Linked DNA regions of Mumia flava. The protein of the gene in region 1 binds, or shares a complex with, the protein of each later gene. Links are inferred from orthologs where the notes say so. Each region holds a gene or a part of one and is shown in the gene's direction. Other genes may lie near its edges.

Region 1 (15,486 bases):
GCGACCACCGTGTCGCTGGCCCTGGCGACCGCGCCTGCCACGGCACACGGGTCCCACCACCCGCCGTCGCCGAAGACCGTCACCGACGGCCTGTTCACCGCCCTGAGCTTCGCCGTCGCGCGCGACGGCACCGCCTACGTGTCCCAGAACTTCGCCGGGCAGCTGATGAAGGTCCCGAGGAAGGGGACGCCGAGCGTCGTCTACGGGTCCGAGAACGGAGCGGAGGTCGGTGGGGTGTCGGTCCGCGGCCGTACGGTGACCTTCGCGGAGACCGGCTTCTCCGGCGATCCCGAGGACCCGGGCGGCTTCACGGGGATCAAGTCGGTCGACCGGCGCGGCAACGTGAAGGTTCTCGCCGACACGGGCGCCTACGAGCTCACGAGGAACCCGGACGGCGACGTCGTCTACGGCGCGCGCGACCTCGACGACGCCTGCATCGCGCAGTGGCCGGCGCCGGACCCGGAGAACCCGGAGTCGGGCCCGCCGCCGGCGCAGTACGGCGGGGACCTGAACCCGCACCCGTACGCCACGCTCGCGGGGCCGTTCGGCACCACGTTCGTCGCCGATGCGGGCGCGAACACCATCCAGCGGATCAGCCGCAGCGGACGCATCAGGACGCTGGCCCTCATGCCGGCGCAGCCGCTGGAGATCACGCCGGAGCTCGCCGGAGCGTTCGGTCTGCCCGAGTGCGCGGTCGGCTTCGACTACTACTTCGACCCGGTCCCGACCGACGTCGAGTGGGGTCCGGACGGATGGTTGTACGTCTCCCTGCTCCCCGGCGGTCCGGAGGACCCGAGCCTCGGGGCGCGGGGCGCGGTCTACAAGGTGAACCCGTGGACCGGGCGCACGCGCAAGGTCGCGAGCGGCTTCTTCGGGGCCACCAACCTGGCCGTCTCGCCGAAGGGCGACATCTACGTCGCCGAGCTGTTCGGCGAGGGGATCTCGGTCGTGAAGCGCGGCTACCGCACGGCGCGGCCGTTCGCCCCGTTGCCGTGGGCGACGGCGGTGGAGTACCGGGCCGGCGCGGTCTGGGCGGCGAACGCACCGGAGCTCGAGGCGTTGTTCTCCGGGGGCGAGCCGACGCCGCAGGGGACGTTGGTGAAGTACCGCGCGAAGCGTCATCACCACCATCCCGGCAAGGGTGACCACGGCAAGGACGATCCCGGCAAGGGCGATCCCGGCAAGGGCGACCCGGGCAAGGGCGACCGCCGGTGAGCTGACGTGACGCCGGTGGGCGGGCTCGGGCCCACCCACCGGCGTCACGCGTGCCTGCGTTCCTGTGGGTGGCCCGGACTATCCTTGGGCCTCGATGACTCTGCACGCCCTGGCCGAGGCCGTGGCGGCCGATCCCACCCTCGCGCACGCGGTTCGAGACCGTCGCGACGGTGTGTCGGCGCTCGACCTGTCCGCCCCACCGTCCCTGCGTCCGTTCCTCGCCGGCGTGCTCGCCGGCGAGGACGCGTTCGTGCTCGCCGTGACCGCGACCGTGCGGGAGGCCGAGCAGCTCGAGACCGAGATCGGCGCACTGGTCGGCCCGGACGAGGTTGCGCTCTACCCCGCCTGGGAGACGCTGCCGCACGAGCGCCTCTCACCCCGCTCGGACACCGTCGGCCGCCGGCTCGCGGTGCTGCGCCGGCTCGTGCACCCCGGGGACACCGCGGCGACCGGCCCGGTGAGGGTCCTGGTGGCCCCGATCCGGTCCGTCCTGCAGCCGCAGGTCCGTGGGCTGGCCGACCTCGAACCGGTCGAGCTGCGCCGCGGGGACGAGATCGCGCTCGACGACGTCGTCCGCCGTCTCGTCGACGCCGCGTACGACCGCGTGGACCTCGTCACCAAGCGCGGGGAGCTCGCCGTGCGCGGCGGCATCGTGGACGTGTTCCCGCCCACGGCGGACCACCCCGTACGGGTCGAGTTCTTCGGCGACGAGGTCGACGAGCTCCGGCACTTCTCCGTCGCCGACCAGCGCTCCACCGACCCGGTCGACCGGATGTGGGCGCCGCCCTGCCGCGAGCTGCTGCTCACCGACGACGTCCGCGGCCGTGCCCGCGACCTCGCCGCAGCGCACCCCGAGCTCGGCGAGATGCTCGACAAGATCGCCGAGGGCCAGGCGGTCGAGGGGATGGAGTCCCTGGCGCCGGTCCTGGTCGACGGGATGGAGCTCCTGGTCGACCTCGTGCCGGACACCGCGACCGTGCTGGTCTGCGACCCCGAGCGGGTCCGGGCGCGAGCGCACGACCTGGTCGCCACGAGCGAGGAGTTCCTCGGCGCGTCCTGGGCGGCCGCCGCGGGTGGCGGGCAGGCGCCGATCGACCTGGGCGCCGCCGCGTACCGCTCGCTGGCCGACGTGCGGCTCCACACCCTGTCGTCCGGTCGTGCGTGGTGGTCGACGTCGCCGTTCCTGGTCGACGAGGAGCTCGGGTCTCGATCCTCGCTCCGCTCGGCCTCGACCAGCGAGGATTCCGTTGGTCGAGGCGCGAGCGGAGCGAGCGATCGAGACCTCGACGAGCGCTTCGACGCGATCGACGTCGACGGGGTCAATCTTCCGTTCGACCCGACCCCTGCCTACCGCGGCGAGATCGAGCGCGCGCTGGTCGACGTCAAGGGCTGGCTCGGCGAGGGCCACCGGGTCGTGCTGCTCGCGCCGGGAGAGGGCCAGGCGGCCCGTGGCGTCGAGGTGCTGGGCGAGCACGACGTGCCCGCGCGCTTCCACTCCGCGCTGGCGGCCGAGGACCTGACCGGGCACGTCGTGCACGTCGCCTGCGGGGACCTCGAGCACGGATTCGTGGCTCGGGGGACGGGTCTGGTGGTGCTGACCCAGGCCGACCTGGTCGGTCAGACCGCTGCCGCGCCGCGCGACGAGCGCACGATGCCGCGGCGCCGCAAGAAGCAGATCGACCCGCTCGAGCTCACGCCCGGCGACCACGTGGTGCACGAGCAGCACGGCGTCGGCCGTTACGTCGAGATGATGCAGCGGCAGGTCCAGGGCGCGACCCGCGAGTACCTCGTGATCGAGTACGCCGCGTCGAAGCGGGGCCAGCCGCCGGACCGCTTGTTCGTGCCGACCGACCAGCTCGACCAGGTCACCCGCTACGTCGGCGGCGAGCAGCCGAGCCTCGACCGGCTCGGCGGCTCCGACTGGAACAAGCGCAAGTCCCGCGCTCGCAAGGCCGTGCGGCAGATCGCCGACGGCCTGATCAAGCTGTACGCCGCGCGCCAGGCGACGAAGGGGCACGCGTTCGCGGCCGACACGCCCTGGCAGCGCGAGCTGGAGGACGCGTTCCCGTTCCACGAGACGCCCGACCAGCTCGTCACCATCGACGAGGTCAAGCGCGACATGGAGCGGCCGGTCCCGATGGACCGCCTGGTCTGCGGCGACGTCGGCTACGGCAAGACCGAGATCGCGGTCCGGGCCGCGTTCAAGGCGATCCAGGACGGCCTGCAGGTGATCGTGCTGGTCCCGACGACGCTGCTCGTCCAGCAGCACTTCGCGACGTTCGCGGAGCGGTACGCCCAGTTCCCCGTGACGATGCGGGCGCTGTCGCGGTTCCAGACCGACAAGGAGGCCAAGCAGGTCCTCGCCGGGCTCGAGGACGGCTCGGTCGACCTCGTCATCGGCACGCACCGTCTCCTGCAGCCCGGCGTGAAGATCCCGAAGCTCGGTCTCGTGATCGTCGACGAGGAGCAGCGCTTCGGCGTCGAGCACAAGGAGGCGCTCAAGCAGCTGCGCGCCGCGGTCGACGTGCTGTCGATGTCGGCGACGCCGATCCCGCGGACGCTCGAGATGGCGGTCACCGGGATCCGGGAGATGTCGACGATCCAGACGCCGCCGGAGGAGCGCCACCCGGTTCTCGGGTTCGTCGGCGCGTACGACGAGCGGCAGGTCGCCGCGGCCCTGCGCCGCGAGCTGTTGCGCGACGGGCAGGCGTTCTTCATCCACAACCGCGTCAGCTCGATGGACAAGGCGGTCAAGCGGCTCTCCGAGCTGGTGCCCGAGGCCCGGATCGCCGCGGCGCACGGTCAGATGGGCGAGCACCGGCTCGAGCAGATCATGGTCGACTTCTGGGAGAAGAAGTACGACGTGCTGGTCTGCACCACGATCGTCGAGTCCGGCCTCGACGTCTCGAACGCCAACACGATGATCGTCGAGCGTGCCGACACTCTCGGCCTCTCGCAGCTGCATCAGCTGCGTGGCCGCGTCGGGCGCTCGCGGGAGCGTGCGTACGCGTACTTCCTCTACCCGCCGGACAAGCCGCTGACCGAGACCGCGCACGAGCGGCTGTCGACGATCGCTCAGCACTCCGAGCTCGGCGGCGGCATGGCGATCGCCATGAAGGACCTCGAGATCCGCGGCGCCGGCAACCTGCTCGGCGGCGAGCAGTCCGGGCACATCGCCGACGTCGGGTTCGACCTGTACGTGCGCCTGGTCGGCGAGGCGGTCGCCGAGTACCGCGGCGATCACGGCGAGGAGACGGCCGAGGTCAAGCTGGAGCTCCCGGTCGACGCGCACCTGCCGCACGACTACGTGCAGAGCGAGCGGCTGCGGCTGGAGATGTACAAGCAGCTCGCCGCCGTCCGCACCGACGCGGAGGTCGACGACGTGCGCGAGGAGCTCGTGGACCGGTACGGCGAGCCGCCGGCGCCGGTCGACGCGCTGCTCGACGTGGCGCGGCTGCGGGTCCGGGCGCGCGACGCCGGTGTCACCGAGCTCACGACCGCGGGCAACAACATCCGGATCACCGGGGTCGACCTGCCCGAGTCGCGCCAGATGCGGCTCAAGCGGGTCTACCCGGGCTCGGTCGTGAAGCCGCAGGTGAAGCTCGTGCTGGTCCCACGGCCCAAGACGAAGCCGGTCGGTGGTCAGCCGCTGCGCGACGCCGAGCTGATGGACTGGTGCCGCACTCTGATCGACACGGTGATCGCGGGCCCGCCCGCGGCCTGACCCGCCGTCGCGCAGATCGCGGCAGCGCTGTGCCGGACCCCTGCCTCGGCCCCCTGCCTCGGACCCCTGCCTCGGACCGCAGTCTCCCCAGCCGGCTACGGAGTCTCCCACTGGGCGCGGATGGTTTCCCGCGCCCGGTGCGGGTCTTCCCAGCCGGCTACGGAGTCTCCCACTGGGCGCGGATGGTTTCCCGCGCCCGGTGCGGGTCTCCGCAGCCGGCTACGGAGTCTCCCACTGGGCGCGGATGGTTTCCCGCGCCCGGTGCGGGTCTCCCCAGCCGGCTACGGAGTCTCCCGGCGCGCGATGCGACGCGGGTGGCGGGTGAGGTTCGGCTTGCATGGGTTGCGTGGTGTTCGGGTACGGCGTTTCGTGGAGAACGATCACGGAACCCATCCGAGGAGGCAGCGATGGCTGACCCGACGACCACCAACACCGGGATCCCGGTCGAGAGCGACGAGCACTCCCTGACCCAGGGCGACCTCGGCTCGATCGCGCTGCACGACCACTACCTGATCGAGAAGATGGCCCAGTTCAACCGGGAACGCGTCCCCGAGCGCGTCGTGCACGCGAAGGGCTCCGGTGCGTTCGGCGAGCTGGAGATCACCGAGGACGTCAGCGCGTTCACGAAGGCGTCGCTGTTCCAGCCGGGTAGGAAGACCGACATGGTCGCCCGGTTCTCCACCGTCGCCGGCGAGCAGGGGAGCCCGGACACCTGGCGCGACCCGCGCGGCTTCGCGCTGAAGTTCTACACCGACGAGGGCAACTACGACATGGTCGGCAACAACACGCCGGTCTTCTTCGTCCGCGACCCGATGAAGTTCCAGGACTTCATCCGCAGCCAGAAGCGTCTGCCCGACTCCGGTCTGCGCGACCACAACATGCAGTGGGACTTCTGGACCCTGTCGCCGGAGTCCGCGCACCAGGTGATCTGGCTCATGGGCGACCGTGGGATCCCCAGGACGTACCGCCACATGGACGGCTTCAGCTCCCACACGTACCAGTGGATCAACGCCGACGGCGACCGGTTCTGGGTGCGCTACCACTTCAAGACCAACCAGGGCGTGGACTTCCTCACGCAGGCCGACGCCGACAGCCTGGCGGGCTCCGACCCGGACCTGCACCGCAAGGACCTGTTCGACGCGATCGCCGCCGGCGACTTCCCGTCGTGGTCGTTCGAGGTGCAGATCATGCCGTTCGAGGAGGCGGCGTCGTACCGCTTCAACCCGTTCGACCTCACCAAGACGATCTCGCAGAAGGACTACCCCCGTCGCAAGGTCGGCACGCTCACGCTGAACAAGAACCCGGAGAACTTCTTCGCGCAGATCGAGCAGGCGGCGTTCGAGCCGAGCAATCTCGTGCCGGGGGTCTACGTCAGCCCGGACAAGATGCTGCTCGGCCGGGTCTTCTCCTACGCGGACACGCACCGCTACCGGATCGGCACGAACTACGCCCAGCTCCCGGTGAACGCCCCCCACGCGCCGGTGCACTCGTACTCCAAGGAGGGCGCGATGCGGTACGCCTGGGCCGACCCGTCGGTGCCGGTGTACGCACCGAACTCCTACGGCGGCCCCGAGGCGGATCCGCAGTACGTCGACGGGAAGGGCTGGCCTGCGGCCGGGGAGCAGATCCGCGCTCCGTACGAGCTCCACCCCGAGGACGACGACTTCGGCCAGGCCGGGACGCTGGTGCGCGAGGTGATGGACGACGCTGCACGGGCACGCCTCGTCAGCAACATCGCAGGTCACCTCGCCGACGGCGTGACCGACGAGGTGCTGGCCCGGGTCTGGACGTACCTCGGCAACGTCGACACGGAGCTGGCCAAGGCCGTCGAGTCCGAGCTGGCGTCGCTGAAGAACGGCGGCTGAGCTGCGGTCGCTGCCCGGGCCGGCGCCGACGCGCAGGCGGTGCCGGTACGCTGAGCGCGGACGGCCGGTGATGCCGGTCACGCCGCCCGCGACTCTCGGAGAGGAACACCGATGCCCCGCTCGGTCCGCACCCGCCGCCTGATCGTCGCAGCCGCTGCGACCCTCGCTCTCGCCGGATGCGGCGCGAACCATCCCGGGGACGCGACGGTGGTCGGGTCGGCGCAGTTCGCGATGAGCGACCTCGACCGCCTCGCGGACGCCGGCTGCCTGTTCCTCGGGACCCAGGCGGCGGCTCAGGGCGCTCAGGCACCGGACCCCGGTTCGGTGCGCAGCCTCGTGGCCGCGCAGGAGATGCAGCTGCAGGCCGCGCGGTCGCTCGCGGCCGAGGACGGCATCGAGCTCGAGCCGTCCGCGTACGCGATCGACCCCGCCCAGGTCACGCAGATCGACGACACGTTCGGCTCCGACGCCGACGACATCCTCGAGCTGCTCGAGAAGGACTACGAGAACGTCGCCCTCCGTTCGGCGATCGGCGAGCAGGAGCTCGGCGTCGACACCACCGCCGAGAACCAGCAGCAGGTGCAGCAGGCCGGCGCCGAGGCGGTCGCGGCCGAGCTCGAGCGGCTCGACCCCGCGGTCGATCCCCGTCTGGGAGTGTCCGACTCCGCGGAGATCGTCGGTGGCACCGGGTCGCTGTCGGTCGCCCAGGTCGCGGCGGACCCGGCGGAGACCGGCGAGCCGTGCCAGGGTGTGGAGCCGACTGAGTGAAGATCCTCGTCACCAGCCCACGGGTCGCTCCGGGCCTGCTGACGTACGCCGCCTGGCGGGCACTGGACGCCGCGACCGACGTGGTCGCGATCGACGAGGACGACCCCACGTACCAGGCCCTGGTGGCGGCCGGGCTGCCCGTCCGGGTCGTGACGGATCCGCTCGTCGCGCAGCCGGACACGGGCGGTGACGCAGGCACCGTGTGGCTGGCGCCGGCCGGGGACGTCGACTGGGCCCGCGACCTCGCGTCCCGCCTGGTCGCCTCCGGAACGCAGACCGACGAGATCGAGGTCGTCTTCGGCTCGTACGACGTCCCCGGTGCTCGCCTGCTCGACCTCGTCGAGGTGATGGACCGGCTGCGGCTCGAGTGCCCGTGGACCCGCGAGCAGACCCACGCCTCGCTGCAGCAGTACCTGCTCGAGGAGGCGTACGAGGTGCTGGACGCGCTCGACCGCGGCGCGACGGACGAGCTGCGCGAGGAGCTCGGCGACCTGCTGATGCAGGTCGTGTTCCATGCCGCGGTCGCGGCCGGTCGCGGCCCCACGGACGACGGTTGGGACATCGACGACGTCGCCGCCGGGATCGTCGAGAAGCTCGTGCGCCGCAACCCGCACGTCTTCGGGGACGTCGACGTGGCTGACGCCGCGGAGGTCGACGCGAACTGGCAGCGGCTGAAAGCCACCGAGAAGCCTCGCGCCTCGGTGCTCGACGGGATCGCCCCGACGTTGCCCGCGCTCGCGTACGCCGACAAGGTCGTCTCCCGGCTCGAGCGCGACGGGGCGCCCGTCTCCGCCGACGGCGACGCGCTCGCCGACCGGCTGCTCGCTCTGGTGCTGCAGGCGCGGGCCGAGGGCCGCGACGCCGAGCAGGAGCTGAGACGGCGCGTGAACGAGCTCGTCGCGGGCCGCTGAGCCGACCCTTCCCGGCGTGGCGCTGCGCGTCGGTCGGCCGGAACGGGTCCACTAGGGTGGGGACGACACAGCCCGTCCTTCCCAAGGAGTCCTAGTGGCAAGCATCGAAGCTGTCGGAGCACGAGAGATCCTCGACTCACGCGGCAACCCCACCGTCGAGGTCGAGATCGCCCTCGACGACGGGACGATCGCGCGCGCCGACGTGCCGTCGGGTGCCTCGACCGGCCAGTTCGAAGCGGTGGAGCTGCGTGACGGCGGTGACCGGTACGGCGGCAAGGGCGTGCAGCAGGCCGTCGACGCGGTCAACGATACGATCCACCCCGAGATCCTCGGCCTGGACGCCGACGAGCAGCGCTACCTCGACCAGACGCTGATCCGGCTCGACACGACCCCGAACAAGGCCCAGCTCGGCGCGAACGCCATCCTCGGTGTGTCGCTCGCCGCAGCCCGAGCCGCGGCGGACTCGGCCGGCCTGCCGCTGTTCCAGTACGTCGGTGGTCCCAACGCTCACGTGCTCCCGGTCCCGATGATGAACATCCTCAACGGCGGTGCGCACGCCGACACCGGGGTCGACATCCAGGAGTTCATGATCGCCCCGATCGGAGCCGACTCGTTCCGTGAGGCGCTGCGCCAGGGCGTCGAGGTCTACCACGCGCTCAAGTCGGTGCTGAAGAAGGAAGGCCTGGCGACCGGTCTCGGCGACGAGGGCGGTTTCGCCCCCGACCTGGCGAACAACCGTGCCGCGCTCGATCTGATCGCGAAGGCCGTCGAGTCGACCGGTCTGAGCCTCGGCACCGACATCGCGCTCGCGCTCGACGTGGCGGCCTCGGAGTTCCACGGCGACGACGGCTACACGTTCGAAGGCTCGGTCCGCACCTCCGAGGACATGTCGGCGTACTACGCCGAGCTCCTCGACGCGTACCCGATCGTCTCGATCGAGGACCCCCTCGACGAGGAGGACTGGGCCGGCTGGAGCGCGCTGACCGCGTCGCTCGGTGCCCGGACCCAGCTCGTGGGCGACGACCTGTTCGTGACGAACTCCGAGCGGCTCCAGCGCGGGATCGACGAGGCGTCGGCGAACGCGCTCCTGGTCAAGGTCAACCAGATCGGCACCCTGACCGAGACCCTGGACGCCGTCGAGCTGGCGCACCGCAACGGTTTCCGCTGCATGATGAGCCACCGCTCGGGGGAGACCGAGGACACGACGATCGCCGACCTCGCCGTCGCGACGAACTGCGGCCAGATCAAGACCGGCGCACCGGCGCGCTCGGAGCGGGTGGCGAAGTACAACCAGCTGCTCCGGATCGAGGAGCTGCTCGACGACGCCGCGACGTACGCCGGTCGTTCGGCGTTCCCGCGCCACCAGGGCTGAGCGGTGCCGCCGACGTCGCGACGGACCTCGACCAGCCGCCCGGCCAACCGGCCGGCGGGGACTCGGTCGCGTCCGTCCGCGGCGTCGTCGGCGAGGCGCACGGCGCCGGAGCAGCAGTCGGCGTCCGCGCCGGAGCGGCGCACGCCACGGTTGACCCGCCGGATGGCGGTGCTGCTCCTCGTCCTGCTCGTGCTCGCGATCTCGTACGCCTCGAGCCTGAAGGCCTGGCTCCAGCAGCGTGACGCCCTCGCGGCGGCTCATGCCCGGATCGACGCCTCGACCGAGGCGATCGCGGAGCTCGAGAAGCAGAAGGCGCGCTACGACGACCCCGAGTTCGTCGAGCAGCAGGCCCGCTCCCGCTTCGGCTGGGTGATGCCGGGCGAGGTCGGGTTCACCGTGCTCGGGGCCGACGGCGAACCGGTCGGTGACGCCCCGGAGCTCACTGCCCCGACGAGTACCGAGGACGAGGGCGGTCCGGTCTGGTGGAACCGGCTCTGGTCGTCGGTCGAGACCGCGGGGGACGTCCCCGGGACGGAGGACGCGCCCACGACGACGAGCGGATCCGGCGGCGTCGTCAAACCCCAGGACCACGAGGAGTGACGTGAACCCCGGTGCCGAGCCCGGCGACCTGTCCCCCCGCGGCGGTGAGCAGGCCGGCGACGCGAGCGGAGTCGCGCAGGCCGACCTGGACGCCATCGCCGGCATGCTCGGCCGTGCCCCGAGGGGTGTCGTCGCGGTCATGAGTCGATGCCCGTCCGGACACCCGAACGTCGTCAAGACGTTGCCGCGGCTGCCCGACGGGACCCCGTTCCCGACGCTGTACTACGTGGTCTGCGACCGGCTGAACGGCCGGATCGGGACGCTCGAGGCGTCCGGCCTGATGCGCGAGATGAGTGAGCGTCTCGAGACCGACGCGGCGCTGGCCGCGGACTACCGTGCGGCTCACGACCGCTATCTCGCCGAGCGTCGCGCGCTCGGTGCCGTGCCGGAGATCGACCACGTCACCGCCGGCGGGATGCCCGACCGCGTGAAGTGCCTGCACGTGCTCGTCGGGCAGTCCCTCGCGAGCGGTCCGGGCGTGAACCCTCTGGGCGACGAGGCGGTCGCGTACCTCGGGGACTGGTGGTCGGGCACCCCGTGCGCTCCGGCGGCTGACGGACCTGGGAGCGCCGGATGACCCGGGTGGCCGCGATCGACTGCGGCACGAACTCGATCCGGCTCCTGATCGCCGACCTGGGCGACGACGGTACCGCCCAGGACGTCGTCCGCCGGATGGAGATCGTCCGGCTCGGCTACGGCGTGGACCGCACCGGGCGCCTCGACGACGCTGCCCTCGACCGGACCTTCGCCGCGTGCGACGCCTACGCAGCCCAGATCTCCGAGTACGGCGCCGAGCGGTTGCGGTTCGTCGCGACGTCGGCCACCCGTGACGCCTCCAACGCCGCTGACTTCGCGGCGGGCGTGCAGGAGCGGCTCGGCGTGGCGCCCGACGTCGCCTCGGGCGCGGAGGAGGCGGCGCTGTCGTTCGCGGGCGCCGCGCGTGACCTGCCCGACGTGGATCAGCCGGTGCTCGTGATCGATCTCGGCGGCGGCTCGACGGAGCTGATCGTCGGTCGTGACGGCCGGGCCGAGGGCGCGTTGTCGCTGGACGTCGGTTCGGTCCGGATGACCGAGCGGCACCTGCGCGACGACCCTCCGACGCTGGGGGAGATCGAGTCCTGCGCCGCCGACGTCGACGCTGCGCTCGACGGCGTCGAGCTGGAGCTGGGCGCGGTCCGGACGGTCGTCGGCGTCGCCGGCACCATCACCACGGTCGCGGCCGCCGCCCTGGACCTCGCGGAGTACGACTCCGAGCGGATCCACCACGCGCGCCTGTCGGTGTCGCGGGTCCGGCAGGTCGGGGCGCAGATCCTCGCCGCCACGGTCGAGCAGCGGCGATCCTGGCCGTACATGCACCCCGGCCGGGCCGACGTGATCGGTGGCGGTGCGCTCGTGCTCGACCGCGTCCTCGAGCGGACCGGCGTCGCCGAGATGATCGTGTCCGAGCACGACATCCTCGACGGGATCGCCTGGTCCCTCCTCTGACCGCGAGACGCCCGTGGCGGGGCCGCGATTTGCCCGTGGCGGGGGTCGCGAGGTCAGGCGCCGATGACGGTCGGGCCGCGCGACGCCCAGACCGCGCCGAGGATCCCGTCGAGCACGTGCGCCCGGTCGAACTGCAGCGCGTACGAGCGTGCCGCCTCCCGCCGCTGCGTCCGATCGTCGGGTCCGCTGCGCAGCACGAGGTCGTCGAGCGCCGCAGCGATCGCGTCGGGATCCTCGACACCGACGATCGTCGCGTGGTCGCCCACCGCCTCGCCGATCCCGCCGGTCAGCGTGGTGATCACGCCGCCCGCGCCGGCGAGCATCGCCTCGGTGAGCGCGATCCCGAACGTCTCGACGAACTCGGGGCGCGGCTTGCTGGGCAGCACGAACGCCGCGCTCCCCGCCATCAGGTACGGCTTCTCGTCGTCGTCCACGTCGTCGAGGAACGTGATCCGGTCCGCTGCCGGCGACGCCGCCGCGTACGCCCGCAGCTCGGCCGCCTCGGGCCCGCGACCTGCGATCACCAGGCGTGTCGTCGCCGCCGTCCCGCTGCGCGCGAACCCGTCGATCAGGTCGTCGACACCCTTCGCCGCGGCGAGCCGGGACAGGAAGAACACGTACCCGTCCCGCTCGAGACCCCGAGCCGCGAGCGCGGCGTCGACGTCGGCCGGATCGAGGTCGGTGTACGCGCGGGTGTCGATGGCGGGGTAGGAGATCCGGATCCGCTGGGCGCACCGGCTCGCGTACCGCGTGCCGTGCCGTGCGTCGACCTCACGGGCGCACTCGAGCACGAGGTCGCGGGTGTACTCCGAGACGGCGAGGCACACGTCGTTGGCGAGGTACGTCGACAGCACCTGCGCCGCGGCGCCGAACCGGTCGGCCTCGATGCAGCCGCGCACGACGTTCGTCACGTCGGAGCCGACCGCCTCGGCGACGGTCGTGACGTCGACCGGCAGACCGGTGGACCGTGCGATCCGGACGGCGTCGGTGACCGCGAACGTGTGCGGGCTGAGGTAGAGCGACATCGCCACGGTCGGCACTCCGTCGGTGAACAGCTCGACCAGTCGTCCGGTCAGCCCGGCGAGGTAGCGTCCGTCGGGAACCCGCGCGTCTCCCACGGGGTCGGGGCGCTCCACGGTGATGCCCGGGGAGTACGGCATCACCGTCTCGAGCGGCTTGAGCGGCAGGCCCGCAGCCTCGAGACGCTCGATCGGCCAGGTGACGATCCGGACGTCGGTGAAGCCCCGCACGAGGGCGGCCTCGGCGAGGTTGCGGGCCTCGCCGGAGTGTCCGCAGATCACCGGGTCGGCACGGACGACGATGACGAGACGGTACGGGTGGGTGTTCATCGCGTTCCTCCGTGGGTGTGGGTGGTGTGCGGCGGGTCTCAGGTGGCGCGGCAGGTCAGAGCGGCACGTCGGCCGAGGGGCCGACGACGTCCTCGCGTCGGGTCCCGGCCGGGAACGACGGCGGTCGGTGCTCGGGTGCCTGGCCCCACCGGCTCGGCTCGGGTCCGAGCTCGATCAGGAGCCGGCCACCGCGGTGCAGCCGCGCCCCGTCCAGCCAGGTGCGCTCCAGGGGACGGCCGTCGAGGTAGGCCTCCTGGACGTACTGCGGGGGCGTGTCCGGGCCGGGCTCGGCGAACCCGGTCGTCTCGATCTCGAGGTCGGCGCCGGCGAGGTGGATCGTCGCGGCCTCGAAGGCGGGTGCGCTCACCAGGAACAGACTCTGCCCGGCCACCGGGAACAACCCGAGCGACGCCCACACGTACCACGACGACAGCCCGCCGGAGTCGTCGTTCCCCGCGAGCCCGCCCGCGCCCGTACCGAAGCACTGGTGCACGGCGGCGTGGACGACCTCGGCGGTACGGTCCGGACGCCCGGCGTAGTGGTACGCCCAGGGTGCCTCCATGTCGGGCTCGTTGTTCAGGCCCTCGAACCGCGCCAGCGCGTAGCCCGCCGCCATCTCCTCGACGCCCGGACGCGGCCCCGGCTGGACGACCGGCGCCGCGCCGTACCCGAAGAACCGGTCGAGCATCGCGACGAACGCGTCGTCTCCGCCGACCAGGGCGATCCGGGCGGCCATGTCGTGCAGCAGGCGGAACGAGTAGTTCCACTTGCCGCCTTCGTAGTACGTGGAGTCGAGCAGCAGCCCGGTCGTCGGGTCGAACGCGTTCGTCCAGCCCCCGGCGTACTGCGCGAGCTCGGCCGCGAGCGTCTTGTCGCCGACGTGCTCTGCGACGAGCTGGGTGCACCAGTAGCCGAACGCGAGGTCGAGGGTGTGGCTGACGGGGTGGGCGAGGCCGCGCAGCAGGTAGTCCTCGCCGTACGCCCGCCGCAGGTCGTTGTGCATGTGCACGAGGGCCCAGTCCCAGTCCATCCCCGGCAGCCCGAGGGTGCAGAGGTCGGCGAGGAAGGTCTGGGCGAGGGCGCTCGCCTGGCGCGAGAACACGTCGGCGCCGCGGGCCATCCTGTAGCCGATCGGGAGGTTGCCCTCCTCCTCGCAGACGTGGATCAGCGCGGTCGCCAGCTCGACGGCCCGTTGGGGTGCCAGCGTCGTGAGCAGCGGGAGCTGGGTGCGGTAGATGTCCCACATCGTGCAGACGTCGAACGCGAACGGTCCGTCCGACGGCCGGAACGGGCTCTCGTCCGGCGCGAGGCACGGCTTGATCAGGGCGTGGTACAGCGCGGTCTCGAACACCGTCGTCCGGTCGGGATCGGCGCAGGTCACGTCGATCCGCCCGAGGTGGTCGTCCCACGCGCGGGTGGTCTCCTCGCGGCGCCGGGTGTACGAGGTGCGGCTGGGGCCGCAGTCGGCGACGAGGTTCGCCTGGGCCTGCTCGGAGCCGCGCAGCGAGAACCCGAGCCGCACCTCGACGGTCTGCTCGGCGGTGGTCGGCCCCGCCCACATCACACCGAACGGGCGCAGCGTCGTCGCGCGGATGTCGTCGAAGTCGAGCCGGCTGCCTCCCGCCATCAGCCGGCGGTCGTACCAGAGCATCTGCCGCCACCGCTGCGCGTCGCACTCCACGTGGACCGCGAGGGGTGCGCCCTCGACCACGAGCTCCCCGCGCGCCTCGCCCGGCTCGACGGTCTCCAGGTGGGCGCGCAGCGGCACGGTCGCGCCGTACGGGATGGAGAGCCCGCCGAGGGAGAGGTCGATGACGATCCGGGCGTCGTGGTGCGCGGGGAACGTGTAGCGGTGCACGGCGCTCTTCGGGCCGACGGTGATCTCGCACCGCACCCCGGACTCCAGCGTCGTCTCGTACCAGCCCGCGCCGGCGCGCTCGTCGTGCAGCGTCCAGGTCCGTCCGAGCGCGTCCAGCGGCTCGAGCATCGGGGTGACCCGGAGGTAGTTGTAGTACTTGCGGATCGCGCCGGTCCCGGACTGCTGGAAGTGGGTGAAGCCGGATGCGGCCTGGTCGTCGAGGAACGCGACCGGCACGCCCTCCGTACTGAGGTCGTAGCGGCCGTAGCCGGTCGGGTACGCCCCGGAGTACGCACAGGCGGAGACCATCCCGAGCGGGTAGCAGGCGCCGGGATGGGT
Region 2 (15,016 bases), on another replicon or contig:
ATCCCGGCGATCTACGGCATCACCCAGGAGCCGTACCTCGTCCTGACCGCGAACATCTTCGCGCTGATGGGCCTGCGGCAGCTGTACTTCCTGCTCGGCGGGCTGCTCCAGCGCCTCGTGTACCTGTCGATCGGGCTCGCGATCATCCTGGCGTTCATCGGGGTCAAGCTGGTCCTGCACGCGCTGCACACGAACGAGCTGCCGTTCATCAACGGCGGCGAGCACGTGGACGTGCCCGAGGTCCCGACCCTGCTCAGTCTCGCGGTCATCATCGTCGTCCTCGGCATCACCGCGGTCGCCAGCCTGTGGAAGACGCGCGACGAGGACCGGCGCCAGACCCTGGGCTGACCGCGCAGGCGCTGTGCCGCCCGGGCGGTGAGCTGGTTCCCACGACGTGACGTCGCGTGGGAACCAGCTCACCGCCGGCCGGGTCGCGTGGGAACCAGCTCACCGCCGGCGGTAGTGCGCACCCGGGATCGGGGCGAAGAGGTTGCGCCACCGTGCCCCGAACTTCGGCCGCGGCCCGTCGTACCCGCGCTCGACGAGGGCCCGGTAGACCCGCAGGACGGTCGCTCGCGGCTGCGAGAACCGCGCATTCGTGATCTGGACGTACGCCACGTGGTGGTCGCGGAACCCCTCGTACCGACTGATGTCCGTGCCGAACTGCTCCGGCGACTCGGCGTGCTGACGTCCCTCGTACTCGACGACGAGCAGCCAGCGGCGATAGAGGAGGTCGACGCACCCGAGTCTGCGGTCGTCGACGACGAGGTCGACGTTGCACTCGGGCTTCGGCAGGCCCGCCACCACGAGGCACGCCCTCAGCTTCGATTCCCGGGGTGAGCGGGCCCTCGGGTCGAGCAGGCGTACGACCTCGAGGGCGCGTTCGGCCCCGGGCCGCCAGGCGTCCTCGGTCGCGAGCTCGACGATCTCGGGCACGGAGGCGTGGCCGTGGCGCACGAGCCAGTCGCCGAGGGCGATTAGATCGATCATCGCCTCGTGCGCACAGCACCCGACGAACGCCGCGGCAGGCGTGACTCCGATGTCGTCGCACGGCGGCAGCCGGAGTGTCCGGTGCACGAGGATGCCGTCGATGTCGACGTGGTGGTCACGCTCCAGGACGAAGCAGATCGGGCGGAACGGCAGGTCGTCGTAGCCGAGCGCGACCATCCGCGCCGCGTCGGTCAGGTGGGCGTCATCGGGGACGGCGAGCGACGCAGCTGTGATCCAGTCCAGCAGGGTCATCCCGTGGTCGCGCAGCACCCACACCTCGGGGAAGACCCGACGGAACCGTTGGCCGTGCAGGACCTTCTTCGAGAGCCGGGCTTCGCGGGCCTGTCGGTACGAGAACGGGCCGTCGGAGAGGCAGGGCGGGACCGGCGTCGGGGCTGGCATGGGTCCATTCCAGGCGCAGGCGGCATCCGGTGTGGACCGTCGGAGCCGTGACTGTGGACAACCGCCCAACACCAGCAGCGTGTGGACCAACGCAGGTGCGGGCGGCGAGTCGTACGGCCGTCGGTGAGCTGGTTCCCACGCGACCGGGTTGGGTGGGAACCAGCTCACCTCCGCCGGGACCGCGTGGGAACCCACTCACCTCCGCCGCGACCGGGTGGGAACCAGCTCACCGCCCACCCGGGCCGTACGCCGGCCGGACCGCGTGCTCCGCACCGACACGCGGCACGTGAGATGTCCGATGTGACGGGTTTGGCTTGATTCGGGTGCTTACCCTGGCGGAGGTTCGTTCGACCACGCCGAGTCCCGCTCGGGCCGGACGCACCGTCTCTGCAAGGTCGGCCCCCGAGCCGACGAACCGATCTGGAACGACGAGCGGGAGTGGGGGAACCAATTCCGGAGACGCGGCGCCGCCGTGGCTCCTGGGGTGAAGTTCCCTGGTGCGGGCCCGTCCCGCGCCGGGAGACCGGGCACCTTCCGCCCGAACCCGACAGCTCACCTCGCAGGCGTGGCGAAGGAACTCACCATGCATTTCGTCCCTCGGAACGTGGGGCGCGCGGCTGTCTCGGTCCTGGCTGCGCTCGCCCTCGCCTTCGGTCTCCTGGTTGCGTCCGGTGGTGCTGCGAGCGCCGCGAGCGACCGGACCTGGCAGAAGCTCTCCCGGTGCGAGTCCGGTGCGCGCTGGCACATCAACACCGGCAACGGCTACCACGGTGGCCTCCAGTTCAGCTCGAGCACGTGGCGCGGCTACGGCGGCAAGCGGTTCGCGCGGTACGCGGACAACGCCAAGCGCCGTCAGCAGATCGTGATCGCCGAGCGCGTGCTCAAGGGCCAGGGCTGGGGCGCGTGGCCGTCCTGCTCCCGCAAGCTGGGGCTGGGCGGCAAGCACAAGCGCGTCAAGTGGCAGGGCTTCCGCAAGAGCGACCGCCTCGCCAAGAAGAACGCGATCGGGCACTTCCCGCGCTGGTGGCGCAAGAAGTTCTGGTGACCACCGGCCCGACCGGCGGAGGCGGCCGCGATCGTGGCCGCCTCCGTCACTCGAGGTCGCCGGGATCCTGCACGAACGTCTTGCGGCCGTAGATCGCGCGGTTCAGCACCCACGTCGTCGCCCACAGCACGACGCCGACGCCCAGCAGGACGCCGGCCACCTCGTACTGCGCTGCGTCCCGCCCGGACAGCGGCGTCACGAGGTACACGCAGGTGATCGCGCCGAGCACCGGCAACACCGTCGGCGCGTGGAAGTGGTCGGAGTCGACGTGGTGCCGCCGCAGCACCAGCACGGCGACGTTGACGACCGCGAACACCGCGAGCAGCAGCAGCGCGGTCGTGCCGCCGAGCACGGTGACGGCGTTCTCGCTCGCACCGAACACCCAGGTGATGAGGCCCAGGGCGATCGCCGTGGTGAACAGGATCGCCACCCACGGCGTCCGGCTGCGCCGGCCCACGTGCGCGAGCGCCGGCGGCAGGACGCGCTGCCGCGCCATCCCGTACAGCAGGCGGCTGGCCATCAGCATGTTGATCAGCGCGGTGTTGGCGACCGCGAACATCGTGATGAACGGGTAGATGTCGTCCACCGGCAGGCTCGGTGCACCGATCTCCACGACGGTCAGCAGCGGCGTCTCGGACTCCGCGAGGTCGCCGACCGGGACCAGCGCCACCGCCGTGATCGAGACCAGGACGTACGTGATGCCGGCGATCGTCAGCTCAGCCCGCTGAGGATGATCGGTGGGAAGGTGCGGACCGGGTCCTTGGTCTCCTCGGCCATGTTCACCGAGTCCTCGAACCCGACCATCGCGAAGAACGCGAGCGACGTCGCCGTGGTGACGGCCAGGAAGACGTTCTTGTCGTCGGGCGTGTCGAACGCGACCGCGCGTGAGAAGTCCGCGTCACCCTGGGTCATCGCGAACACCCCGACCGCGAGCACGAGGAGCAGGCCGGTCAGCTCGACGAGGGTCAGCACGACATTCGTCATCACCCCGTGCGCGACGCCCCGCAGGTTGATCAGCGCCAGGAGAATCATGAACGCGAGGGCGAGCACGAGGATGCCGCCCGTCGGGAGCCCGAGCCCGAACCCCTGGTCGAAGCTGAGCGCGAAGACCCGCGACGCGGTCGAGGCCGACGTGATGCCGGAGCACATCACCGTGAAGGCCACGAGGAACGTCAGGAAGTGCACGCCGAAGGCCTTGTGGGTGTAGAGCGCGGCGCCGGCGGCCTGCGGGTACTTCGTGACCAGCTCGAGGTACGAGAAGGCGGTGAGCGTCGCGATCGCGAACGCCACCAGGAACGGCAGCCAGGCCGCGCCCCCGACCTCGCCCGCCACCTGTCCGGTCAGGGCGTACACCCCGGTCCCGAGGATGTCGCCGACGACGAAGAGCAGCAGCAGCCTCGGCGTCATGAACCGTCGCAGCTCGGTGCTGCTGTCCGTGCCGCCGTCGCCCTCCCGGCCGGTGCCGGCGCTCGAGGGGGGTCCGTCTTGGGGGTCGGTCGTCACGGCAACCTCCTCGGTGCGCACGATGCCCGACAACACTCTGCCCGTGCGGCCTCCTCCGCAATTCGACGCGCGACGCGTTCGCCGGATACCTCAGGCTGTCGAACACAAGTTCGAATGCCAGCGTATCCTGGCGCCGTGGGCACCAATCGGCGGTACGCAGGGCGGGAGGCGCCGCAGGTCGCTCCCCGTACGGGCGGTGGTGTCCGGCACGTGTGGGTCCGGCTCGGCCGGTACGAGGCGGACGCGTACCCGGGTCTGGTCGTGGAGTGGCGCCGGGAGTCCGGGGGCTGGGTCGCGCGGGTCGCGTTCGTGCCGGGGGAGCAGGGCGAGGGGACGCTCGTGGAGCAGTGGGTCGAGGCGTCCCGGCTCCGCCCGGCTCCCTAGCGCGGGGGAGGGACCGCTCAGACCTGCTCGAGCGACGCGGCCACCGCCAGGAGCTGGTCCAGGACCGCGCGGGTCGCCAGGCCGGGCTCGCGGCGGTTCTGGCGGTGCCGTACGACGACCCGCCGGGTGCCGAGGCCGGGGAGAGCGACCACCTCGACGCCGGCCGGCAGCTCGCGCTGCAGAGCGAGGGAGGGCACCATCGCGATCCCCTCGCCGGCGGCGACGAAGGCGAACGCCGCCTCGAAGCTCGCGTACCCGTGCCGGGTGTGCAGTGTCGTGCCGAGCGCCTCCGCCTGACGTCCGAGGGCGCGAGCGGCGGCCGTCCCCGGATCGGCTCCGAGCCAGGTGGCGTCGACGAGGTCGGAGATCTGGGTGGGCGTGGCGTACGCGGCGGGGATGACGAGACGCCAGGGGTCGTCGAGGAGGAGCACGTCGTTCATCCCGCGCGGGGTGGTCGGGAGGGTCGTCTCGTCGTGCTCCAGGAGCGCGAGGTCGAGATCGCCGGCCCGGAGCATCCGGAGGGCGTCCGCGGGCTCGCGCTCGTCCACCAGGAGGTCGACGCCCGGGTACGTCTCGCGCAGCGCGGCGACGGCGGGCGCGACGATCGCCTGGATGGCGGTCGGGAACGAGCCGAGCCACACCCGCCCCGAGACCTCGTCGCCGAGTGTGGCGAGGGTCTTGCGGGCCTCGACGAGCTCGGCCTCGATCCGCTCCGCAGCCTCGGCCAGGACGCGCCCCGCGGGCGTGAGCGTGACGCCGCGCGGACCCCTCACCAGGACGTCCACACCCTCCTCGGACTCGAGGCGCGCGATCTGCTGGGAGACCGCCGAGGGTGTGATCTTCATCTCGTCCGCGGCGGCCAGGATGCCGCCCGTGCGGTGCACGGCCAGCAGGAACGCGAGACGACGGGGGTCGATCGACGGCATACAGCAATGCTAAATGGCCGATCAAGAAAGCGTCGATTGTTCTAAACCCATGGGCCACGCAGACTGGTGGTCGTCCCGGTCGATGCCGACCGGGACCGACCATCTCCCACCCGTCCCTCGAAGGGGGTTCCTCCCGTGTCCGTCACCGACGTCGTCACCACGGTCGGCTGGATCGGCGCTGCTGCCGGTGCTGCCGCCTACCTGCTCGTCACGCGGGGCCGCTGGAACGCCTCGTCGGCGCGCTATCAGACGGCGAACCTGACGGGTGCGGGGCTGATGGGCGGCGTGGCTGCGTTCAACGGGATCTGGCCGGCGTTCGCGGCGAACCTCGTGTGGGTCGTCATCGGCGCGCAGGCGCTCTGGATGATCGTGGTCAAGCGGCGCGAGGACCGGCTGGTCGTGGCGACCGCCGACCACCTGCGTCTCCAGTGGGCCGACGAGGCCGCCGTTCCCGAGGACGACGCGGCCGCCGGGGCCGAGCCGGTGCCCGCGGACGAGGGCGCCCCTGCGCTGGCCGTCGCGGAGCTGGCCGTCGCGGAGCTGGCCGTCGCGGACCAGCAGGCCGCGGCCGACGAGGCCGTCTGGCAGTCGCTGCTGGGCTCCGAGGCGGACATGCCGGGCGAGGTGGCCGCCGAGGCGAACCCGACCCTGCGGATGTCGATCGACGAGCTGGCCGAGCTCCAGGTCAGGCGGCGCCGCCGCTCCGTCGCCGCCTGAGCGGGCATCGGGCCGTACGGCCGGGCGCCGCCGCGCGACTTCGGCCCAGCGGGCCGCGCAGGTAGTGTGACGGTACGGGTTGTCGGATTCGCCTCCGACGTTCCGAGGCCCCGGGCCGGCGCTTCCACCGCCCCCGGGGCCGTCCTCTGTCCGCTGGTTCACCAGCCCCGCGCACGCCATTCCGCCAGCGACGGCCGCTCGGTCCCGAGCGTGGAGTCGTCGCCGTGACCGGGGTAGAACCACGTCTCGTCCGGGAGCCGGTCGAAGAGCTTGTGCTCGACGTCGTCGATCAGCGACGCGAAGTCGTCCGCCGACCAGGTCTTGCCGACGCCGCCCGGGAACAGCGCGTCACCGGTGAACAGGTGCGGCATCCCGTCGGGGTCGTCGTAGAGCAGCGCGATCGAGCCCGGGGTGTGCCCGACGAGGTGGATCACGCGCAGGCGCGACCGGCCGACCGGCACCTCGTCGCCGTCGTCGAGCAGATCGTCCGCGGGGACCCCGATCTCGTCCGCGTCGTGGCGGCCCGCGAGGCATCGCGCACCGGTGTCGGCGACGACCTCCGCGAGCGCCTGCCAGTGGTCGCCGTGACGGTGCGTGGTGACGACACGGGCGAGGCCGCCCTCACCGATCGTCTCGAGGAGGGTCTCGGCGTCGTTCGCCGCGTCGATCAGCACCTGCTCGTCGGTGTGCCGGCACCGCAGGACGTACGCGTTGTTGCTCATCGGGCCGACCGCGACCTTGGTGATGATGAGGTCGGCCAGCTCGCGGACCTGGGGCGGGCCGCCGACCGTGACGTGGCCGGTGTAGGACATCGTGGTCTCCTCGCAGGTCGAGGGTCGGCCTCAGCGCCAGTCGCCGAGGGTCGGGAGGTCGCCGTCGACGGTCGCCAGGCTGGGGCCGGTCGCACGCCCGGTGACCCACGCCAGCAGGTCGGCCTGCGTCCCGGAGACCGTACGGCCGCCGCCGTCGCCGATCCCCAGTCCGGAGTCGGTCGCTCGCAGGGCGATCGGCTCGCCGGCGCGGTCGCTGAGGTTCGTGGCTGCGTCGCGCAGCGCGAGGCCCACCCACCCGGCCGGCCACTGATCAGGCACGTAGCCGGTGCCGAGGTCGGTGTGGTGGATGATCACCTCGCCTGCTCTCATCATCGGGATCCACGTCGCGGGGTACTTCGTGCTGTGCGCACCGCCCTCGATCACGGCGGACCATGCCTCGTCGGGCAACGAGCGGGCCGTGACGATCCACCGCACGGAGGACTCCGTCAGGTCGTCCAGCAGCTCGTCGGTGCTGCGGGCCGCGCCGGCCTCGATGTCGGCGTCTCGCTGCTCCCGCGACGGGTACATCCGGGTCTCGACGCCGGTGTTGGCCCAGGTGAAGAGATTCACGAGGGCGTCGGCGTTGCGGGCGAGGTGCGTGACGAGGTGCGCGCGGGTCCAGCCGGGGAGCAGGCACGGCGCCCGGAGGTCGTCGGCGCTGAGCGCGTCGAGGTCGGTGAGCAGCGCTTGGGTCCGAGAGTCGACCAGATCGATCACGTCGTGCGGCGTCGCGTTCGCGGAGGTCATGGAGACACCCTGCCAGCCCCGGGCCGTCGGCGTCACCGCCGGTCCGTCCGCGACCGGTTCTTGTCAGGGGTGCTCGGTAGGCTTGTTTCTGCGGGTCAGGCACGCTCGAGCGTCCGGTCTCGCCCGAATTCACCGGAGTCTCCGACCGACAGGAAGCGGCTGATCACGTGGCAGACCGACTGCTCGTCCGCGGCGCTCGCGAGCACAATCTGAAGGACGTCTCGATCGACCTCCCCCGCGACGCGATGATCGTGTTCACGGGGCTGTCGGGGTCGGGCAAGTCGTCGCTCGCCTTCGACACGATCTTCGCGGAGGGCCAGCGCCGCTACGTCGAGTCGCTGTCGGCCTACGCCCGGCAGTTCCTCGGGCAGATGGACAAGCCCGACGTCGACTTCATCGAGGGCCTCTCGCCCGCGGTGTCGATCGACCAGAAGTCGACCTCACGGAATCCCCGCTCGACCGTCGGCACCATCACCGAGGTGTACGACTACCTCCGCCTGCTGTACGCGCGGATCGGTCACCCGCACTGCCCGGTCTGCGGCGAGGCGATCACCCGGCAGACCCCGCAGCAGATCGTGGACCGCGTGATGGAGCTGGAGGAGGGCACCCGCTTCCAGGTGCTCGCGCCGGTGATCCGCAGCCGCAAGGGGGAGTACCTCGACCTCTTCCGCCAGCTCCGCTCGCAGGGATACAGCCGTGTCCGAGTCGACGGGGAGATCCTCAGCCTCGCCGACGACCCGCCGGCGCTCGCGAAGCAGAAGAAGCACGACATCGAGGTCGTCGTGGACCGCCTCGTCGTGAAGCCCACGGCACAGCAGCGGATCACCGACTCGATCGAGACCGCGCTGGGTCTCGCCGACGGTCTCGTGCTGCTCGACTTCGTCGACGTCGAGGCCGGGGCGCCGGGGCGGATCCGCCGGTTCTCGGAGCGTCTCGCCTGCCCGAACGACCATCCGCTCGCCGTCGACGAGCTGGAGCCGCGGTCGTTCTCGTTCAACTCCCCGTTCGGCGCCTGCCCGGACTGTGCCGGTCTCGGCACGCGGATGGAGGTCGATCCGGAGCTGGTGATCCCGGACCCGAGCCGGCCGCTCGACGACGGTGCGGTCGCGCCGTGGTCCGGTGCCCACGTGGCGGACTACTTCGGGCGCCTCCTGAACGCCCTCGGCGAGGAGCTGGGGTTCGCGCCGACCGATGCGTACGAGGGCCTGACCGCGGCCCAGCGCAAGGCGCTCCTGGAGGGCCACCCGACCCAGGTGCACGTGCACTACCGCAACCGCTACGGCCGGGAGCGCTCGTACTGGTCGAGCTTCGAGGGCGTGATCCCGTACGTCGTGCGCCGGCACGCCGAGGCCGAGAGCGACACGAGCCGGGAGCGGTACGAGGAGTTCATGCGCGAGGTGCCGTGCCCGACCTGCGGCGGCTCGCGGCTCAAGCCGGTGATCCTCGGTGTCACGACGTCGTCGCGGCGCGGTGGCGAGAAGAACATCGCCGAGGTGGCCGCGCTGTCGATCGACGAGGCGGCGCACTACCTGGCCGAGCTCGAGATGAGCGAGCGGGAGCGGCAGATCGGCGAGCGGGTGCTCAAGGAGATCCACGAGCGCCTGCGCTTCCTGCTGGACGTCGGCCTGGACTACCTGACCCTGGACCGCGCCGCCGGTTCGCTCTCGGGCGGCGAGGCCCAGCGGATCCGGCTCGCGACGCAGATCGGCGCGGGTCTCGTCGGCGTCCTCTACGTGCTGGACGAGCCCTCGATCGGCCTGCACCAGCGCGACAACCACCGGCTGATCGAGACCCTCGTGCGCCTGCGCGACCTCGGCAACACCCTGATCGTGGTCGAGCACGACGAGGACACGATCCGGACGGCCGACTGGGTCGTCGACATCGGTCCGGGAGCCGGCGAGCACGGCGGCCAGGTGATCGTGTCCGGGACGGTCGAGGAGCTGTACGCGTCCCCGGACTCGCTGACCGGCCAGTACCTCTCCGGCCGCAAGGAGATCCCGGTCCCCGCGGAGCGCCGGCCGCGCCGCGAGGGCCACGAGATCACCGTGCGCGGCGCCCGGGAGCACAACCTCCGCGGGATCGACGTGACGTTCCCGCTGGCCCAGCTCGTCGCCGTCACTGGGGTCTCCGGCTCCGGCAAGTCCACCTTGGTCAACGACATCCTCTACACCTCGCTGGCGCGGACGATCTACAACGCGCGGTCGCTGCCGGGGCGCCACAAGGACATCGTCGGCGCCGACCGTGTCGACAAGGTGATCCACGTCGACCAGTCGCCGATCGGACGCACCCCCCGGTCCAACCCGGCGACGTACACCGGCGTGTGGGACCACGTGCGCAAGCTGTTCGCGCAGACGCCGGAGGCGAAGGTCCGGGGCTACCAGCAGGGCCGCTTCTCGTTCAACGTCAAGGGCGGACGCTGCGAGGCGTGCTCCGGCGACGGCACGATCAAGATCGAGATGAACTTCCTGCCCGACGTCTACGTCCCGTGCGAGGTCTGTCACGGCGCCCGGTACAACCGGGAGACCCTGGAGGTGCACTACAAGGGCAAGACCGTGGCGGAGATCCTCGACATGCCGATCGAGGAGGCGAAGGAGTTCTTCGCCGCCATCCCGGCGATCGCCCGCCACCTCAACACGCTGGTCGACGTCGGCCTGGGGTACGTCCGCCTCGGGCAGCCGGCGCCGACGCTGTCGGGCGGCGAGGCGCAGCGAGTCAAGCTCGCCGCCGAGCTGCAGAAGCGTCAGACCGGCCGCACGCTCTACGTGCTGGACGAGCCGACCACGGGACTGCACTTCGAGGACATCCGCAAGCTCCTCGGCGTCCTGGGTCGGCTGGTCGACCAGGGCAACTCCGTGATCGTGATCGAGCACAACCTCGATGTCATCAAGACGGCTGACTGGATCGTCGACATGGGACCCGAGGGCGGCACCCGCGGAGGTCTCCTGATCGCCGAGGGGACGCCCGAGCAGGTGGCCGCGGACCCGGACAGCCACACCGGCTCGTTCCTGCGGCCGCTGCTGGAAGGCAAGGAAGCGGCCCAGCCGACGATGCAGCCCGCGCTGGACCTGGAGCCGGGAGCAGGCCGGCGTACGACGAAGAAGGCCGCCGCGAAGAAGACCGCCGCGAAGAGGCCGGCGAAGAAGACCGCGGCCGTGAAGGGGTCGACCGCGACGGCGACCACCAAGAAGTCGACCGCCAAGAAGGCACCTGCGAAGAAGTCGACCGCCAAGAAGGCACCTGCGAAGAAGTCGACAGCGAAGAGAAGCACGGCTCGGTAGTCCGCGGTCGCGAAGCGGTCGGATCGACGCACAACGGGCTTGTGGGAACCCCCGGTCGGCCGTGATCGTTGAACCCTGCACGACGTCGCCCACGAAGGGAACTCCATGACTGAGCCACTCGACCGCCGTCGCGTCCTCCAGGGGGTCGCCGTCGTCGGCGGCGCCACGGTGGCGACCAGCCTGCTGGCAGCCTGCGGCGAGGACACCAGCGGGTCCACCGGCTCCGGCTCGGGTGCGAGGTCGGACGCGGCCAGCGACCCGGCGACGACCGACGGAGGCTCGGACGGCGGCGGGGGCGGCGGCACGGTGCTTGGCTCCACCTCGGACGTCCCGGTCGGCGGAGGCCGTCTGTACGAGGGCGAGAAGGTCATCGTCACCCAGCCCACCGAGGGCGAGTTCGTGGGTTTCAGCGCTGTCTGCACGCACCAGGGCTGCATCGTGAGCCTGATCGAGGACGACACGATGACGTGCCCGTGCCACAACAGCGAGTTCTCCGCGGAGGACGGATCCGTGCTCGGCGGGCCGGCGTCCGAGCCGCTCCCGTCGGTGGCGGTGTCGGTCTCCGGGGACGAGATCGTCCTCGGGTAGTCCGAGCACGCGTGTCCGCGCCCTGCGCTGTCGGCGCCGGCTCGTAGGGTGGGCGTTGTGGCAGATCCCGCGACCTATCGACCCGCCCCGGGGTCGATTCCCGATGCTCCGGGGGTGTATCGCTTCCGCGACGAGCTCGGTCGGGTGATCTACGTCGGCAAGGCGAAGTCGCTGCGCTCGCGCCTGTCGTCCTACTTCGCCGACCTCGCCGGGCTCCACCCGCGCACCCAGCAGATGGTCACCACCGCCGCCGGTGTGGACTGGACGGTCGTGTCGACGGAGGTCGAGGCCCTCCAGCTGGAGTACAGCTGGATCAAGGAGTTCGACCCGCGGTTCAACGTGAAGTACCGCGACGACAAGTCGTACCCGTGGCTCGCGATCACCCGCAGCGAGGAGTTCCCGCGGGTGATGGTGGGGCGTGGCGCGAAGCGCAAGGGCGTCCGCTACTTCGGCCCGTACAGCCACGCCTGGGCGATCCGCGAGACGGTCGACCTCCTGCTGAGGGTCTTCCCGATGCGCTCCTGCTCGAAGGGCGTGTTCAACCGGTCGAAGCAGATCGGGCGTCCGTGCCTGCTCGGCTACATCGGCAAGTGCTCGGCGCCGTGCGTCGGCCGGGTGACACCGGAGGAGCACCGGGAGATCGTCGACGACTTCTGCTCGTTCATGGCGGGCAACACCACGACGTACATCAAGCGCCTCGAGCGGGAGATGAAGGCCGCTGCCGCTGAGCAGGAGTACGAGCGCGCGGCCCGGCTGCGCGACGACATCGACGCGCTCCGCAAGGCCTTGGACAAGAACGCCGTGGTCCTCGGGGACGCGACCGACGCCGACGTGATCGCGCTGGCCGACGACCCGCTCGAGGTCGGCGTGCAGATCTTCTCCGTCCGTGGCGGGCGGGTCCGCGGACGACGGGGGTGGGTCGCCGACAAGACCGACGACGCCGGCGTCGGTGAGCTCGTCGAGCGGGCCCTCGTCACGCTGTACGACGGTGAGCAGGCGGACGGCATCCCGCGGGAGGTGCTGGTCCCGGTGCTCCCCGAGGATGCGACGACGATCGCGGAGTGGCTGGGCGAGCGGCGCGGGGGACGGGTCGCGGTTCGGGTGCCGCAACGCGGTGACAAGCGGGCGCTGATGGAGACGGTCGAGCGCAACGCCACCCAGGCTCTGACGCTCCACAAGACGAAGCGCGCGAGCGACCTGACCACCCGGACGCGCGCGCTGGAGGAGGTCCAGAAGGCCCTGGACCTGCCGGAGGCGCCGCTGCGGATCGAGTGCTTCGACGTGTCCAACCTGCAGGGCACGGAGGTGGTCGCGTCGATGGTGGTGTTCGAGGACGGTCTCCCGCGCAAGGGCGAGTACCGCCGGTTCGTGATCCGCGGCGTCGAAGGTCAGAACGACGTGGCGGCGATGCACGAGACGATCACGCGGCGCTTCCGCCGCTACCTGGACGAGCGTGCCGCGCTGTCGGAGCCCGAGATCGGCTCCGACGGCGAGGCCGAGGGTCCGCAGCTGGTCGACCCGGACACGGGCAAGCCGCGCAAGTTCGCGTACGCTCCCGGGCTGGTCGTGGTCGACGGCGGACCACCCCAGGTCGCGGCGGCGGCGCGGGCGATGCGCGAGCTGGGTGTCGACGACATCCCGCTGTGCGGCCTGGCGAAGCGGCTGGAGGAGGTGTGGCTCCCCGACGAGGAGGATCCGGTCATCCTGCCGCGGACCAGCGAGGGCCTCTACCTGCTCCAGCGGGTGCGTGACGAGGCGCACCGGTTCGCGATCACGCACCACCGCGGTCGGCGGTCACGGACGATGGTGGAGAGCGCGCTGGACGACGTCCCCGGTCTCGGCGAGGTGCGCCGGAAGTCCTTGATGAAGCGGTTCGGCTCGCTGAAGAAGCTGCGTGCCGCGAGCGCCGACGAGATCGCGCAGGTCCCGGGTTTCGGTCCGCGGACGGCGCAGGCAGTGGTCGACGCGCTCGCGGCGCCGCAGCCCTCGGCGGCGCCGGCGATCAACACCACGACCGGGGAGATCCTGGAGGAGGACACATGAGCCGCAGCGGTGTGGAGGACCTGGTCCTCGTCACCGGGATGACCGGAGCGGGCAAGAGCACGGTCGCGAAGATGCTCGAGGACATCGGCTACTTCGTGGTCGACAACCTGCCTCCCCAGCTGCTCGACGACACCGTCGACCTGTTCGGCGAGAACCACCTGACCACCAAGCTGGGGGTCGTCGTCGACGCGCGGTCGCAGGTGTTCTTCTCCGAGCTCTCGGGGGCGCTCGACTCGCTCCGCGCGTCGGGTCTGCGCCCGACGGTCGTGTTCGTCGAGGCGGCCGACGACGTGCTGGTCCGACGGCAGGAGGCCGCGCGGCGCCCGCATCCGCTGCGCACGGAGGGGCGCCTGCTCGACGGCTTCGCGGTGGAGCGGGAGATGTTGCGCGGGCTCCGCTCGACCGCCGACCTCGTGGTCGACACCACCCACCTCAACACCCACCAGCTCTCGGCGCGGATCTCGTCGGCGTTCGAGGACGCCGACGAGCACCCGCTGCGGGCGACGGTGGTCTCGTTCGGCTTCAAGTACGGGATCCCGGTCGACGCCGACATGGTGGCCGACATGCGGTTCCTCCCGAACCCGTTCTGGATCGACGAGCTGCGTCCGCTGTCGGGTCTCGACGACGCGGTCCGGGAGCACGTCCTGGGCCAGGGGGACGCGAAGCGGTTCCTCGACCAGTACGAGGCTCTGCTCGCCACCCTGACCGGCGGTTTCGTGCGCGAGAACAAGCGATTCCTGAGTCTGGCGATCGGCTGCACGGGGGGTCGGCACCGCAGCGTGGCGATGGCCGAGGAGCTCGGCCGCCGGCTGCGCGACCACGACGTGCGGACCCTGGTGATCCACCGCGACCTGGGGCGCGAGTGAGCACCGCAGCTCCGCGCAGGGGCCCGGTGAAGGCTCCGGGAGACCATCGCAGCGTCGTCGCGATGGGAGGGGGGCACGGACTCGCGGCGAGCCTGTCCGCGCTGCGCTACCTGCCGGTGGACCTCACCGCCGTGGTCACGGTCGCGGACAACGGCGGCTCGTCCGGGCGTCTGCGCGACGAGCTCGGCGTCCTGCCTCCCGGGGACCTGCGCCAGGCCCTGGCGGCGCTCTGCGGGGAGGACGAGTGGGGGCGGACGTGGGCGCAGGTGCTGCAGCACCGGTTCTCCACCGAAGGCGACCTCAACGGTCACAGCGTCGGCAACCTGCTGATCGCCGCGCTCTGGGAGCTGCTCGACGACCACGTCGACGGGTTGGACTGGGTCGGCCGGCTGCTGGGCGCCCGTGGGCGGGTGCTCCCGATGGCCTCGATCCCGCTCGACATCGAGGCGACGGTGCGGACCGCGGCCGGCGCCATGGAGGTCGTCCGCGGCCAGGCTGCGGTCGCCACCACGCGCTCGGAGGTCCTGGCGGTGCGGCTGGATCCCACCGACCCTCCCGCGAGCCCCGACGTCCTCCGGGCCGTGCGGGACGCCGACTGGGTCGTCGTCGGCCCGGGATCGTGGTTCACCAGCGTGCTCCCGAACCTTCTCGTCCCTCAGCTCTCCCAGGCCCTGCACGACACCGCGGCGCGCCGGATGCTGGTCCTCAACCTCGC

What was found.
Region 2: the proteins of mfd (region 1) and uvrA are in contact, whole or in part, in a crystal structure (PDB 4DFC), measured with the Escherichia coli proteins. The link is inferred for Mumia flava from one-to-one orthologs.

What each region holds. Positions count from the first base shown.
Region 1 is NZ_PGEZ01000001.1:1,102,709-1,118,194, reverse strand. The notes cover bases 971-5,139. They hold mfd (transcription-repair coupling factor), read left to right. Parts: upstream 971-1,309; coding sequence 1,310-4,939; downstream 4,940-5,139. Other genes in these bases: CLV56_RS05285 (ScyD/ScyE family protein), read left to right, coding at 971-1,215. In the rest of the region: more of CLV56_RS05285, read left to right, coding at 1-970; CLV56_RS05275 (catalase), read left to right, coding at 5,347-6,804; CLV56_RS05270 (hypothetical protein), read left to right, coding at 6,916-7,572; CLV56_RS21185 (nucleoside triphosphate pyrophosphohydrolase), read left to right, coding at 7,569-8,483; eno (phosphopyruvate hydratase), read left to right, coding at 8,578-9,855; CLV56_RS05255 (FtsB family cell division protein), read left to right, coding at 10,018-10,455; CLV56_RS05250 (DUF501 domain-containing protein), read left to right, coding at 10,559-11,032; CLV56_RS05245 (Ppx/GppA phosphatase family protein), read left to right, coding at 11,029-11,940; CLV56_RS05240 (glycosyltransferase), read right to left, coding at 11,994-13,289; CLV56_RS05235 (glycoside hydrolase domain-containing protein), read right to left, coding at 13,345-15,486. UniProt on the Escherichia coli protein: Couples transcription and DNA repair by recognizing RNA polymerase (RNAP) stalled at DNA lesions. Mediates ATP-dependent release of RNAP and its truncated transcript from the DNA, and recruitment of nucleotide excision repair machinery to the damaged site.
Region 2 is NZ_PGEZ01000002.1:251,688-266,703, reverse strand. What follows is about bases 7,306-11,004. They hold uvrA (excinuclease ABC subunit UvrA), read left to right. Parts: upstream 7,306-7,693; coding sequence 7,694-10,804; downstream 10,805-11,004. Other genes in these bases: CLV56_RS15415 (Rieske (2Fe-2S) protein), read left to right, coding at 10,910-11,004; CLV56_RS15425 (maleylpyruvate isomerase family mycothiol-dependent enzyme), read right to left, coding at 7,306-7,526. In the rest of the region: CLV56_RS15460 (TerC family protein), read left to right, coding at 1-348; CLV56_RS15455 (hypothetical protein), read right to left, coding at 448-1,392; CLV56_RS21390 (transglycosylase family protein), read left to right, coding at 1,976-2,437; CLV56_RS21385 (amino acid permease), read right to left, coding at 2,484-3,107; CLV56_RS21380 (APC family permease), read right to left, coding at 3,149-3,940; CLV56_RS20665 (hypothetical protein), read left to right, coding at 4,076-4,324; CLV56_RS15440 (LysR family transcriptional regulator), read right to left, coding at 4,342-5,250; CLV56_RS15435 (CBU_0592 family membrane protein), read left to right, coding at 5,386-5,967; CLV56_RS15430 (MBL fold metallo-hydrolase), read right to left, coding at 6,126-6,779; more of CLV56_RS15425, read right to left, coding at 6,810-7,305; more of CLV56_RS15415, read left to right, coding at 11,005-11,392; excinuclease ABC subunit UvrC, read left to right, coding at 11,450-13,435; RNase adapter RapZ, read left to right, coding at 13,432-14,301; CLV56_RS15400 (gluconeogenesis factor YvcK family protein), read left to right, coding at 14,364-15,016. UniProt on the Escherichia coli protein: The UvrABC repair system catalyzes the recognition and processing of DNA lesions. UvrA is an ATPase and a DNA-binding protein. A damage recognition complex composed of 2 UvrA and 2 UvrB subunits scans DNA for abnormalities.